One region of the Cytobacillus sp. BC1816 genome, then DNA from elsewhere that is predicted to be linked to it. Evidence: riboswitches for the same ligand, from Rfam matches in the RefSeq annotation. Region 1 holds a riboswitch; the other holds the start of a gene.

Evidence for each region. A riboswitch is a leader RNA that binds a small molecule or an ion and turns the genes downstream of it on or off. The one in region 1 is predicted to bind thiamine pyrophosphate.
Region 2: linked by a shared signal. The riboswitch ahead of thiC (phosphomethylpyrimidine synthase ThiC) and the one ahead of ACR42H_RS07990 (ABC transporter substrate-binding protein) in region 1 are both predicted to bind thiamine pyrophosphate.

Annotation. Positions count from the first base shown of each region.
Region 1 is NZ_CP195611.1:1,507,636-1,514,780, forward strand. It holds gene ACR42H_RS07975 (ABC transporter ATP-binding protein) at 1-218, opposite strand, end outside; gene ACR42H_RS07980 (ABC transporter permease) at 215-982, opposite strand; gene ACR42H_RS07985 (thiamine-binding protein) at 979-1,272, opposite strand; gene ACR42H_RS07990 (ABC transporter substrate-binding protein) at 1,288-2,292, opposite strand; TPP riboswitch at 2,402-2,510, opposite strand; gene ACR42H_RS07995 (YkvA family protein) at 2,593-3,006, opposite strand; gene ACR42H_RS08000 (NAD-dependent deacylase) at 3,153-3,866, shown strand; gene tatA (twin-arginine translocase TatA/TatE family subunit) at 3,990-4,163, shown strand; gene treP (PTS system trehalose-specific EIIBC component) at 4,447-5,853, shown strand; gene ACR42H_RS08015 (glycoside hydrolase family 13 protein) at 5,942-7,145, shown strand, end outside.
Region 2 is NZ_CP195611.1:488,891-496,035, forward strand. It holds gene ACR42H_RS02615 (hypothetical protein) at 22-441, opposite strand; gene ACR42H_RS02620 (MFS transporter) at 708-1,934, shown strand; gene ACR42H_RS02625 (DUF3267 domain-containing protein) at 2,051-2,587, shown strand; gene ACR42H_RS02630 (bifunctional metallophosphatase/5'-nucleotidase) at 2,946-4,580, opposite strand; gene ACR42H_RS02635 (hypothetical protein) at 4,719-5,003, shown strand; TPP riboswitch at 5,183-5,297, shown strand; gene thiC (phosphomethylpyrimidine synthase ThiC) at 5,427-7,145, shown strand, end outside.

The sequences.
Region 1 (7,145 bases):
GAACCGCGTTTTCCGTCAATCTTCTCACCACCAAGTATTATGCTGCCTTCGTCAGGCAGGAGCATGCCGCCAATCAGATTAAAAATAGTGCTCTTTCCGCTCCCTGATGGACCTAAAATCGAAACAAACTCCCCAACATTTACATGGAAACTCAAATTATTTAAAACCTGATTTGTATCAAAAATTTTTGTTAAATGTTCAACAGATAATTGTATCATTTCCTGGCACTCTCCCGGGACTTCCATTTAATAAGCAAACGTTCAACCAGTAATATGCCTCCAAAAAACAGCAAGCTTAACAGCATAATCGCAAAAATGGCAACGAAAACACGGTCTGTCCGAAATGAAGAAGAGGCCAAAGTCATATAAACTCCTATTCCAGCTTTAGCTCCGAGCCATTCGGATATTACAGCCCCCATCACACTATAGGTTGCGGAGATTTTTAGCCCTGAAAATAAAGAAGGAAGGGAATAGGGAAGCTCCAGCTTCCAAAACAGCTGTCCTTTGCTGGCCCCTGCCATCAGCATATAATGCTTAAATTCATCAGGGGTTTGACGAAAGCCATCTAATGCTGCAACAGTAATGGGGAAGAAGCAAACCAGTGTGATGACAATCAGCTTTGGAAGCAGGCCGAAACCAAACCAAACAACCAGCAAAGGGGCCAGAACAATTATAGGCACATTTTGTGAAAGTATAAGGAGAGGGTAAACCGACTCCCTTATAAAAGGCAATAAATGCAGTGTAACAGCTGTGAGTAATCCTATGCCGGTGCCAATGGCAAATCCTAATAAAGAAAGCATGACTGTCGATTGAAGATGAAAACGGAAGCCCTCCCAGCCCGAAATCGCTTCCTGAACAATATCTGTCGGCGGGGGCAGGAGCCATGCAGGGACTTCTGCCAGATTTACCGCCAATTCCCAAGCAATGAATAAAAGGAGGAGAACCGAAGCCGGCCTCCATCCTTTTCTTAACACATTTATCATGGGCGGTATTTCTCCGTTAAATCACTCATTTCAATACCGTCCGGCTGATATAGAATCTTAACCTGTGAGATTACATTTCGGCTTCCTTTTTCAATCATTTTTTTGTTCATATCGGCAATGATTTTCAATAAATGTTCTAAATCGCCTTCCATTGTTGTTTCGAGGGGGTGTACTTCGTACTTGACACCGGATTGCTGAATAATACTAATTGCTTCATCGACGTAAGGGATAACATCTTCCCCATCTTTTGTTTTTGGAATGATTTGAATGCTTACAAGTGCGTTTGCCATATTTCTAGACTCTCCTTATTCCGGCAGGAAGTCGTTTGTAAATGCTTTGCCGGCATCTAATTCTTTATCTAAAAGACCATTTTCATGCATCCAGTCTGCATAGTTTTCCCAGACCGCAAGCTTTTGTTCACCCCATCTGGAAGCATCATCCTGATATCGGGAGGATAGCCATTCCTGGCTTTTTTTGACCAGTTCGCTGTCCAGGTCAGGAGCATTCTTGATTAAAATATCTGATGCTTGGCCAGGCTGTTCGATTGCAAATTCATAACCTCTGGATACAGCTTTAACAAAAGCTTTTACGGTATCCGGGTTATCTGCAATCATTTTTTCACTGGTTGCCAGGACAGGCGTGTAGTAATCCAGTTTTTCTGAGTAGTCGGTAAGGTAGACCATATTAATCTTTTCCCCCCGAAGCTCTGCTTCTACACCTGTCCATCCGTAATAAATCCATGCGAAGTCTATATCTCTTTTAACAGCTGTAAAGAAGTCCGCATCCCCCATGTTAACAATGGAGACCTTATCAACATCAGCATTTTCTTTTTTCATTAGGGAGTCTATTACCGATTTTTCCACAGGAGCTCCCCAGCCGCCATAGGTTTTTCCTTCAAAATCCTTTGGCGATTTAATGTTTTTTTCAGCAGGGGATGCAAAACCGGAAGTATTATGCTGAATAACAGCTGCTATCGATACAAGCGGAACACCCTGTACACGTGCTTCCGTGATGCTTTCCTGATAGCTGACACCAAAATCCGCCTTGCCTGATGCAGTCAATTGATCTGCACCTGCTTCACCTGGCATTATAATTTCAACATCAAGTCCTTCTTCTTTAAAATAGCCTTTGTCCTTTGCGACATATAAGCCAGTGTGATTGGTATTGGGCGTCCAATCCAGTACAACAGTAACTTTTTTCAATTCTTGTTTGCTGTCTGTATCTTCATTTCCAGTCTGAGCATCCTGGCCATTGCCGGCACATCCTGAAAGAATAAGCAGCGCAGTGATAGCTGCAATCCATTTCTTCATAATGAAACCTCCTATAAGCTTTTATGTAACAAGGAAAGTCAATGATAGTTTGCCCTGAAAAAATAAAAACGCCCCGGCATAAACCGGGACGCATATAAAAAACATGAAGTATGTTTAAGAATATGTTCCCTACGCCGGTATTAGCCAGATCAGGTTCAAAGGGTCATCATCATAAGGATGAAGTCTCAACCGGCATACCGGTTCCCCTACATTTCTTGCTATTTAATTTTTACAGGCATGAATACTTTCCATCATTATTATAGCAAATAATATCAAAAACGACAGCATATGATATTTATTTCATTTCATTTCAATAGTCCGACCGTCTTTCCATGTTTTGAATTTCTCAAGTTCACCTGTAATTTGGCTTACGGCGAAGCCAAGGACTGCTGCATCATCCAAGATCCCCATCCCAATTAAAAAGTCTGGAACAAGGTCGATAGGGGACACAAAGTATAGGATGGAAGCAATAATAAAGATGATCGATTTTTTTGAGATGTGCCGGTAATCGCCTTTTGACCAAGCCTTAACTAAATCGGTCAGAAGCTGAAACTTTTCCCATATATCACTTAATGAAGATTTGTTTTTATCTGCTTTAAGTGTCGCCTTTCTTAGCAGTCCTTTTGTTTTTTCAGGGTCGTTTGCATACCGTTTGGCCCTGGAAGAAAATCTTTTATATCCGTCCTTATAATCTGTCGTTTCTATTTTAGGCATAGCTATCACTCCTATATTGATAATTCGCATAAAAGGTTATAATCTAGTATTTACCGCATATCTAACATGACATAAACATTTCACTTGGAGAAATAAATGGAAGTCCTATTTAACCTGTGACAAAACCTTATTGGGAGCTGATATCTTTGCTTGAGCAATGGCTGAAGGAATCAAATTATACAGTAATATTAACTGGAGCAGGAATGTCGACGGAAAGCGGACTGCCTGATTTCAGGTCTGCCAATAATGGATTATGGAGTGTGAAAGATCCTGGAAAAATAGCCAGTACAGACGCACTAAATGAAAATGTGAACGAGTTTATAGAATTTTATCGGCACAGGGTAATCGGGCTAAAGGAGTGCAATCCCCATGAAGGACACTATATTCTAGCAGATTGGGAAAAGAGAGATATTATTAAGAGCATTATAACCCAGAATGTGGATGGTTTTCATGGACTGGCTGGGAGCAAGAATCTATTAGAGCTCCATGGGAATTTGCAGACACTCCATTGCCAGAAATGTAAAAAAGAGTTCCCGAGCGAGGGGTATTTGCATGGACAATTCCAATGTAGTTGCGGTGGTGTACTCCGTCCTTCAGTAGTCCTTTTTGGGGAAATGCTACCTGAGGGAGCTTTAGATTTCGCAGCAGATGAAACAGAAAAGGCAGAACTTTTTATTGTTCTGGGATCATCCTTGACTGTAACACCGGCAAATCAATTTCCGCTCATAGCCAAACAAAACGGAGCAAAACTAGTGATTATTAATATGGAACCTACAGATTTCGATATCTATGCTGATGATGTGATCCATAATCGCAAAATTGGTGAAGTGCTGGAAGAACTTGATAAAGCACTTAAATAGTGAAAAAACGAGAATTCATAAAAATAGCTCTCATGCTATGATTTTTTTAGCCAATCCACTATAATGGACAATGAACATGATTATTACTGCCTCAAGCGATATGATAAATAAGGAGTGTTCAGCATGTTATCAAACATCGGTATTCCAGGTTTAATTCTCATCCTGGTTCTGGCTCTTATTATTTTTGGTCCTAAGAAACTTCCTGAAATAGGGAGAGCTTTCGGAGAGACCTTAAAGGAATTTAAGAAATCTACCCGTGAACTCACAAAAGATGATGACGATGATAAAAGGAAATAACCGATTCAATAGGTTTAGAACCGGCTTTGCAGACAAATTAGTCTCGAAGCCGGTTTTTTTATTTTCTGGCTTCTGAAGCGATTGAGTGGGTATATAAAATAGTGAATGAAAAAAATGTTGACTAACATGTATATACAAGATAGAATGAAAGCGTAAACAGTTCATGTATATACAAGTTGGTTTGCGTCAATAGATAGATGTATTAAGGGCGAGAACAATAAATAAGAACCTTATAACTGTTTTTTTCTTTAATATGAAAACGGTAACAGGAGGAGAGCGAAGAATGGCTACAAATAAAGAGTCAGCAGAGCAAATTGTAGAAGCTATAGGGGGAAAGGATAATATCGCAGCGGCTACTCATTGTGTAACACGGCTGCGTTTTGCCTTAAAAGATGAACGAAAAGTCAATAAAGAAAAGCTCGAAAATATAGATATTGTGAAAGGTTCTTTTTCCACAAATAGACAATACCAGGTTGTCATTGGACAAGGCCTCGTTGATAAAGTGTATAAAGAAATGACAGAAGCAACAGGAATTGGCGAATCGTCAAAAGAAGATACAAAAAGTGCTGCTGCTGAAAACTTAAATCCATTGCAGCGCGGCATTAAAACTCTTGCAGATATATTTATTCCAATCCTCCCAGCTATTGTAACAGCTGGTTTGCTGATGGGGATCAACAACATTATGACAGCACCGGATATTTTCTTCGATGATAAGTCATTTGTTGAAGTTTATACAAACTGGGCTGATCTGGCTGGCATCATTAACCTGATAGCCAATACTGCTTTCGTATTCCTTCCCGGTTTGATTGGATGGAGTGCTGTGAACCGGTTTGGCGGAAGTCCACTTCTTGGTATTGTGCTAGGTTTGATGCTAGTGCACCCGGATCTTTTAAATGCGTGGGGCTATGGTTCAGCAGGAGAAGTTCCGAAGTGGAATTTATTCGGTCTTGAAATTGAAAAGGTGGGTTACCAGGGACAGGTATTGCCTGTATTATTTGCTTCATACGTATTGGCTAAGATAGAAGTATTTCTGCGAAAAAGAATTCCTGATGCTTTTCAGCTTCTGACTGTCGCGCCGATTGCATTACTGATCACTGGATTTCTTTCTTTTATTGCCATTGGACCGATTACATTCACGATCGGCAGCTGGATTACAAATGGGGTTGTAGGAATCTTTGATGCTGTTCCAGCCCTTGGAGGCTTGATTTACGGAGGATTATATGCTCCTCTCGTTATCACTGGTATGCATCATACCTTCCTGGCAGTTGACCTGCAGTTAATTGGGAGCATTGGCGGCACGTTTTTATGGCCGATGGTTGCACTGTCTAATATTGCACAGGGTTCCGCGGCTTTTGCCATGATGCTGTTAAGCAAAGGGAACGAAAAGCTGAAAGGGCTTGCACTTACTTCTTCAGTATCAGCGTGGCTTGGAGTAACCGAACCGGCTATGTTTGGGGTAAATCTTCGCTTTAAGTACCCGTTCTTTGCAGCGATTATTGGGTCAGCAATTGCAGGAATCTTCATCACTATTAATGGAGTTAAGGCACCGTCGATAGGAGTAGGAGGCTTGCCTGCATTCTTCTCCATCTTTGCGGAAAACTGGGGTGCTTTCTTTATCGGAATGGGTATTGCACTTGTCGTACCTTTTGTATTGACTTTAGCTTTCTCGAAATTTAAAAAAGCAGAATAGAAAGATTGATGCCATGGGGTTCTAAAATTCCATGGTATCTCCATTTTTCCGAGGATTGCAGAAAAATGTAAATATAGGAGGTCCACATATGAAGAAGCATTGGTGGAAAGAAAGTGTAGTTTACCAAATATATCCTCGGAGCTTCATGGATAGCAATGGAGATGGAGTAGGAGATTTGCAGGGAATCATCTCCAAGCTGGATTATTTGAAGGAGCTTGGGATTGATGTAGTCTGGCTTTCGCCAGTTTATAAATCGCCAAATGATGATAATGGCTATGATATCAGCGATTATCAGGACATTATGATGGAGTTTGGAACAATGGAAGATTGGGAAGAACTTCTCCGAGAGCTGCATAAGAGAGAGATTAAACTCATTATGGACCTGGTGGTGAACCATAGTTCGGACGAACATATCTGGTTTGCAGAGTCAAGGAAATCAAAAGACAATCCATACAGGGATTATTATATATGGCGCGAAGGAAGGAATGGAAAAGAGCCGAATAACTGGGGAAGTAATTTCGGCGGATCTGCCTGGGAATTTGATGATCATACAGGAGAATACTATTTGCATCTGTTTTCAAAGAAACAGCCAGATTTAAATTGGGATAATCCAGAACTAAGAAATGAAATATACAGCATGATGACTTGGTGGCTCGGAAAAGGCATTGATGGATTTAGAATGGATGTGGTTAACTTTATCTCCAAAGAGGAGGGACTTCCTGATGATGAACCAAAGCCGGGTAAGAAATATGCTTCAGGAAGCAGGTATTATCGAAACGGTCCAAGAATTCACGAATACCTGAAGGAGATGAATGAAAAGGCCTTATCAAAGTATGATGTTATGACTGTTGGTGAAATGCCTGGTGTAACTCCTCAGTTGGCCAGGCAATATACAGGAGAATCACGCAATGAGTTAAATATGGTCTTCCAATTTGAACATGTTAGCCTGGATAACGGGCCGGGTGGCAAGTGGGATCTTAAACCCCTTGATCTGCGTGACTTAAAAGCTAATCTGACAAAATGGCAAAATGAGCTGGATGAAGTTGGCTGGAACAGTCTTTATTTTAATAACCATGACCAGCCTCGCTCTGTTTCAAGATTCGGTAATGACGGAGAGTATAGGGAAAAGTCGGCTAAGATGCTCGCAACATTGCTTCATATGATGAAGGGAACTCCTTATGTTTATCAGGGCGAAGAAATTGGAATGACGAATGTCCGTTTCTCACGTGTTGAAGAATACAGGGATATAGAAACACTAAATTTTTATAAAGAAGCTCTTAATGGTGGCTGGA
Region 2 (7,145 bases), 1.0 Mb from region 1:
TGATGAGGCGCATTTCTTTTTCTAGCTGAACATTTTATCCAATTCCCGTAAATGATCATAGGCATTTACCAGTTGTTCCGGTACTATTTTTCTTCCAAAATCCCAGGAGTTTTTTTCAATTTCAGACATGAGCTGTTCTTTCTCGTCATCTTCTCCGTACATTAGCGTTCTTATATCATGTTTGTTTTTCTTGAAGTCCAGATAATACCCGATTTCATGGAATAGCATTAATTTAACCAGGTTCTCATCTGTTTCTTTTATTTTAAAATTAATTTTTGCTATGTAGCCGTTCACTTTCAGGTAGTTAAACTTAATTGTATTTGTTGAAACGTTGTAGCTCATGGGTGCAGTAAGTGTATTGCAGAACTCATAGTTAATATCCAATTGGAACCCATCCAAGGTGTTTTTTATAATCTTTTCGATATCCCATATGTAAAGCACGTATTCTGTTGATCTCCTTTCTTTTAATAGTTTAAGTTGATTATACAGACATTAAGGAAAATCGTGATATGTTTTTCTGAAAATAGGAACAAGCTACCATGATCTATATTGTTTTTCAGAATGGAAAACATATAACTGAGCTGGCTGCTGCATGCATTTTTAATATGTTAAGCTAAATGATAGATTTTTAATATTAGATTAAGAGCTTAACTTTATAGAAATCATGCTGGTTTGCAACGAAAATTCTTTTAGATAGGGGTTTAGTGATGAATCGTTCATTTTACGCTCTTCTAGTAAGCCAGACAGCAGCGAATCTTGGGTTTGCCCTGTACACGATGGCTGTGGTGCTGCATTTGTATAATGAAACAGGGAGCACAGCACTTTCTGCAGCCGTCACATTGGTTAGTGTCATATCGAGAATGATCAGCAATATACTGCTTCCATCCATTTCGGATAGATTTCAGCCAATAAATCTATTGAAGTTTTCCCAGATAAGCCAGATCGTTCTGATTGCTGGATTAATGATGTTACTCTCGCAGCAATTGACGGATTTTATGTTAATGGCTATTTTCTTTGTGTTGGCCCTTATATCCTTTTTTAATGGCATTTTCTCACCTATTAAAATATCCATGGTAAAAGCTGTTATTCCTAAAAAGCAAAGAGTCAAAGCGAATAGCCTGCTCTCAAGTGTTGACCAGACTTTCTTGTTTGCAGGGTGGACTTTTGGTGGTATCCTGTTAGCTTTCCTTGGCAAACAATTCACATTGATCATTACGATCATTCTACTTTTTATTTCTCTTCTAAGCTTGTTTTTGATAAAAATAAGCCAATCACCTGCTGTGAACTCAAACTTCCGAATGCTGTCCAGTCTAATGGCTGGCTGGAAATTGCTCTTCCAGGATAAAGGGCTTCGAGTACTGATCATAATGGATTTAATAGAAGCTTGGGCAGGAACGATTTGGATTGGTGCGGTTACGTTAACCTATGTGGAGGATGCCCTTGGAAAGGGGGAGTCCTGGTGGGGCTATATCAACGGAGGATATTACTTAGGCACTATTGCTGGAGGAATCCTCATTTACCGGCTTTCTTATTTACTGCAAGGCCGTTTGATTATTTTTATGCTGATTGGCTCCAGTGCTTTCGGGATTCTTACTTTGGGGTATGGTTTTATATCGAATCCTTTCTTAGCGCTGCTATTTGTAATATTGATGGGACCTTCCTATCAGCTGCGGGATCTTGCACAAACCACTATGTATCAAAATAGTGCAGATGAAACAATGCTCACGAAAATTCTTGCTGCTAAATCTGTCTTAAACGAATTGATTTTCGTTGTCTCCATTTTGGGCATAGGGGTCTTAACTGATCTAATCGGTGTCCGGTTTATTTACATTTTATCAGGAATATTATTAATCATTTCGTCCATCTTTGGTTTTATTCAGCTGAAGCTTCAAGGTAAAGGTAATGCATTAGAAGCTGGCAGTTTGGAGGGCTAAAGGCAATGGGGAGAGCAATAAAGGATATAAGCTGACGGCAATGGCCATTTTTTGAAACTTTGCTGTTTGTGATCCGTAAATATAGGTAATCGACTAATTCCTCGCGGGGTGAAAATTTGCAAAATAAAAAACAAACGGTTGTTTTCATTTCAATGATGAAATTGCAGGTTTATTTATTCATTGCAACGATTGCGCTGGTATTTGGAGTGCTCTTTTTACATGCCGTAATTTATGGCGGAGGCGAAATGTCTTTTGATCTTATAGGTATGCTATTATTTTTAGCTGGTATGGTCGTTATAGTTATTTTGCATGAAGTCATCCATTTGGCAGGTTTTCGCTATATTGGCGGTGTCCCATGGAGTGAAATGTCCTGGGGAGTCAATTTGAAATTGGGTGTGGCCTATGCCCATGCCAAACAGCCAGTGACGGTTCAGCAAATGAAAAAGGTTTTAATGCTGCCATTCATTCCGACAGGTTTATTGCCCCTTGTTCTTGGAATGGTACTGAATATGCCTGGCTTATCGATATTAGGGGCGATATTGACAGTTGGGTGTTTTGGAGACCTTGTTTTGTATAAAAAGCTCTTAAAATTTCCAAATGATGCTCTGGTCATTGACCATCCGACTAAGCCGCAATTTACAGTGTATGAATAGGCTGCAATTCCATATGTTTAAGAACTTTTATGTTTGTTGTCCCACCCAATAAATAGTTGGGTGAAAAAAAAGGCAACCAGGGCCGCCAGTGATGATATTAGGAGGTTTCTCATTGAATCCAGTCCATAAAGCTGGATCCCTATCAATTTGGATGTATTTGTACACAATCTCCAGTTTTCAAAAACAATGGCTGTCTTATGAAAAAATGGAAAAAAGACGCCGAACAGCATGAGAAAATAAATATACTTTTTCATTATCCTATTCCTTTCTTTCTAATCCTAATAGAAGGATATGATGTCGATCCTGCTATTAGTATTAAATGGATAAGAAAAAAGGACAGTCGCCGAGCTGTCCTTTTTCAGTCTATTCTCTTTATGCGTCCATCAATCGCGGAGCTGAATGGCTGTGCTGAATTCTGTATATAGTCCACTAGTGCATCTATATCACTTGGGCCGGTCACTCTGTTTGTTCCTTTTCGGAATCCTGTAAAATTGTCTCCTCCATCAGCGAGATAGGTATTTACAGTGACCGAATAGTTTTTGTTCGGCTCAAGTAATGTTCCGTCAGACAGATATATATCATTTATTTTTTCACCTCTAGGCTTGCTGTCATCCCAAGTATAAGTGAGTCCAGAGATCTGAAGAATTCTAGTTGTATTTGGCTGCCATTGCTGATTGAGGACATCACGAATTTGGCTGCCTGTCAGGTTCATTTTGACAAGCTGATTGCTGAAGGGAAGGGCGACATATAAGTTTCCCCATGTAACACGGCCAGCGTCAATGTCTGCCCGGATTCCTCCTGGATTGATGAAAGCGAAATCTGTTTCCATCACTGCCCGCTGGGAATCGGCAATAAGATTGCCCAGGGCTGATTCACCGCTTCTGTTTTGTTCGGCTGTGATTGAAATTGCGGCAGTGCCGATATATCTGTTCACAGTGGATTCTACTTTTCTTTCATAGCGCTCGATCATCCTGGTTATGTCGCTTGCGGGCTGGATATTCTCTTGAAAAACATTCACAATTTCAGCGTGCTTGTGGACAATATCCTTTGTCTGGGGATCTATTTCTATATCTACATCAGAAAAGGCAGTGCCATATGAATAGGCCTGTACAAGAAGCTTTCCATCCACCACACTGTTCAGATAGTCATGACTATGGCCTCCGAACATAATATCCACTTCGTCATCCACCTGATGGGCCAACTCTATTAACTGGCCTCTTGCATGCTCTCCATTTGATTTTGATTTTCCAGGGACATGCGCCAGTACCACAATGGCTCTTACTCCTTGTTTTTTAAGTTCCCGGACATACTTGTTGATGGCTTCAGCTTCATCGGTGAAAATCAGATCTTTCACACTGTTAGGCGCGGAAATAGCCGGTGTTTCTTTCGTGATGACTCCGATAAATCCAATTGGGATCCCGCTGACATTTACTATTTTATATGGAGGAAGGAAGGGCTTGCCTGACTTTTGGCTGATGACATTGGCTGCAATCCAAGGGAAATGGGATCCGGAATAATCTTTTGCTGCTGAAGGGATGCTGCCGCTTAGCAGACGAAGCAGTTCATCAGATCCTCGATCAAATTCATGATTGCCGATCGTGCCGATATCAAACCCCATCTTATTCAAAAATTCAATAGTCGGTTCATCCCGCAGAAGAGCGGATACTGGTGGACTGGCTCCAATCATGTCTCCAGCATGAAGTAAAATGGTGTTTTCATTTTCAGAAGCACGCTGCCGCAAATAGGCAGCGAGGTAATCAGCGCGTCCTGCAGGTCTGCCGTTAACCTGCCGAGTGACATTCAGCTGCCCATGGAAATCATTAATGCCCAGCAATTGAATTTGCTTGTATGGTGCTTCTGTACGTTCTTCAACATGGCCGTGATATTCTTCAGAAAGGCCCTGCTGATCCCATTGTTCTTTTACTGCAGCCTGTCCGCTGTATAGAGGCATTCCCAGGAAGCTAAATAATATAAGGGAGAAAAGTACTTTCATCATTCATCCTCCAGTAATTGTGGCAGGGATAGTATTTGCAGATATTAGGGATTTAATCGGCTGATGGGAAAAGTTTGGCCACCTGCCAAAAGGGTAAGGTCTTAAAGAACATGATACTGCAAAAGGAGATGACAATACATGAATGATAAGAAGCTATGGCTATCAATTCCATTGAGTGCAGGATTATTGTTGGCAGGATGCGGAACGGATGAACAGGATCCGCCTCCGGAAACGGAAGATGTGGAATTGGAAGATAATCAGATGGAAGAAAACAATAATGAAGATAGTGAAATGCAGGATCCTGGCACATCAGAAGAATCTGATATGGAGGAGCCCGGCATGAATGAAGAATCACCACAAGATGAAGAGAGTATGGATGAAAGTGATATGGATATGAATGATGAGGAGTCTGACGGGAATTAACCTGCATAAGTCGCGGAAAACGTCTGCGGCTGATTTGATGTACATTCAGAAGAAAAAAACTGAATTAAGGAAAACGAGGTTAGGAGCAGAATAAAGGCAAAATTTTTCGTCTGACAGAATTCTGAAAAAAATTCCTTTCATTTGTTTCCGCTATTCTGTATACTAGAATTGAATTTAATAGCAATAACTAGGGGTGCCCAATAGCTTGGGCTGAGAAAGAAACGCGCTAAAGTTTCTTGACTCTTTGGACCTGATCTGGATCATACCAGCGTGGGGAAGTTAGAATGTGCAAAAGAGTTTTTTTGTGCAAAGACATCTGCGTTTAAGCCGGTCCATCTTTATGTGGACCGGCTTTTTTACATATCTGGCACTTCCTTGGTTCCAGGTCTCGTCCTTACATTTTTAATTAGGGAGAGATGATCAATGACTGCAAGTTCTTTAAATCATGAGAGTATTTCTATTATGTCGAGCTTTACTGGCAGCAAAAAAGTATATGTGGAGGGATCCAGGACTGATATAAAGGTTCCGGTGCGAGAGATAGAATTAAGCCCCACTGCCGGAACGTTTGGTGAAGAAGTCAATGAGCCGGTTCGTGTATATGATACGAGTGGACCTTATACCGATCCTCAGTATACGGCAGATCTAAAAAAAGGGCTTCCTGCATTAAGAAGAAAGTGGATTCATGAACGCGGAGATGTTGAAGAGTACGAAGGTCGAAAAGTGAAGCCCGAGGATAATGGGTTTCGCGACAAAAATGATTCGCGTGCCAATCATAAAGTCTTTCCCGGCTTAAACCGCAAGCCATTGAGAGCGGAAAAAGGGAAGAATGTCACCCAGTTACACTATGCAAAAAAGGGGATCATAACCCCTGAGATGGAGTTTATAGCCATTCGGGAAAATATGGAACCGGAATTTGTGCGGTCTGAAGTAGCAAGAGGACGGGCGATTATTCCTTCCAATATCAATCACCCTGAGACAGAGCCAATGATTATCGGAAGGAATTTTCATGTGAAAATTAATGCGAACATTGGAAACTCGGCTGTTTCATCCTCTATTGAAGAAGAGGTAGAGAAAATGACCTGGGCTACCCGATGGGGAGCAGATACAATTATGGATCTGTCTACAGGCAAAAATATTCATACTACACGCGAATGGATTATTAGAAACTCCGCCGTTCCGGTCGGTACTGTTCCCATTTATCAGGCACTTGAAAAGGTTAATGGCATTGCCGAGGATCTTACGTGGGAAGTATACAGGGATACCTTAATTGAACAAGCAGAGCAGGGGGTTGACTACTTTACGATTCATGCAGGTGTCCTTTTGAGGTATGTTCCGCTGTCGGCAAAGCGCTTGACCGGAATTGTGTCGAGGGGCGGATCCATTATGGCCCAATGGTGCCTGCATCATCATAAAGAGAACTTTTTATATACACACTTTGAAGAAATCTGCGAGATCATGAAAGCTTATGATGTGGCCTTCTCCCTGGGGGATGGACTGCGGCCGGGATCGATTGCAGATGCAAATGACGAGGCTCAGTTTGCGGAGCTTGAAACACTTGGGGAATTGACGAAGATTGCTTGGGAACATGATGTACAGGTAATGGTCGAGGGACCTGGCCATGTTCCAATGCACTTAATCAAAGAGAATATGGATAAACAATTGGACATCTGTAAAGAAGCACCATTCTACACACTTGGACCCCTTACGACTGATATAGCTCCGGGATATGACCATATTACCTCTGCAATCGGGGCTGCCATGATAGGCTGGTATGGGACTGCAATGCTTTGCTATGTTACCCCAAAAGAACATTTGGGTTTGCCGAATAGAGACGATGTCCGCGAGGGTGTCATCACGTATAAAATTGCCGCGCATGCTGCAGATCTGGCAAAGGGACATCCTGGAGCGCAAAAAAGGGATGATGCCCTGTCAAAGGCACGTTTTGAATTCCGCTGGAGAGATCAATTCAATCTCTCATTGGATCCTGAGCGCGCTTTGGAATTCCATGATGAAACCCTGCCTGCTGAAGGGGCAAAAACCGCTCATTTCTGTTCCATGTGCGGGCCGAAATTTTGCAGTATGAGAATTTCCCAAGATATCCGGAATTATGCAAAAGAGCATAAGCTTGAAACCGACGAAGCG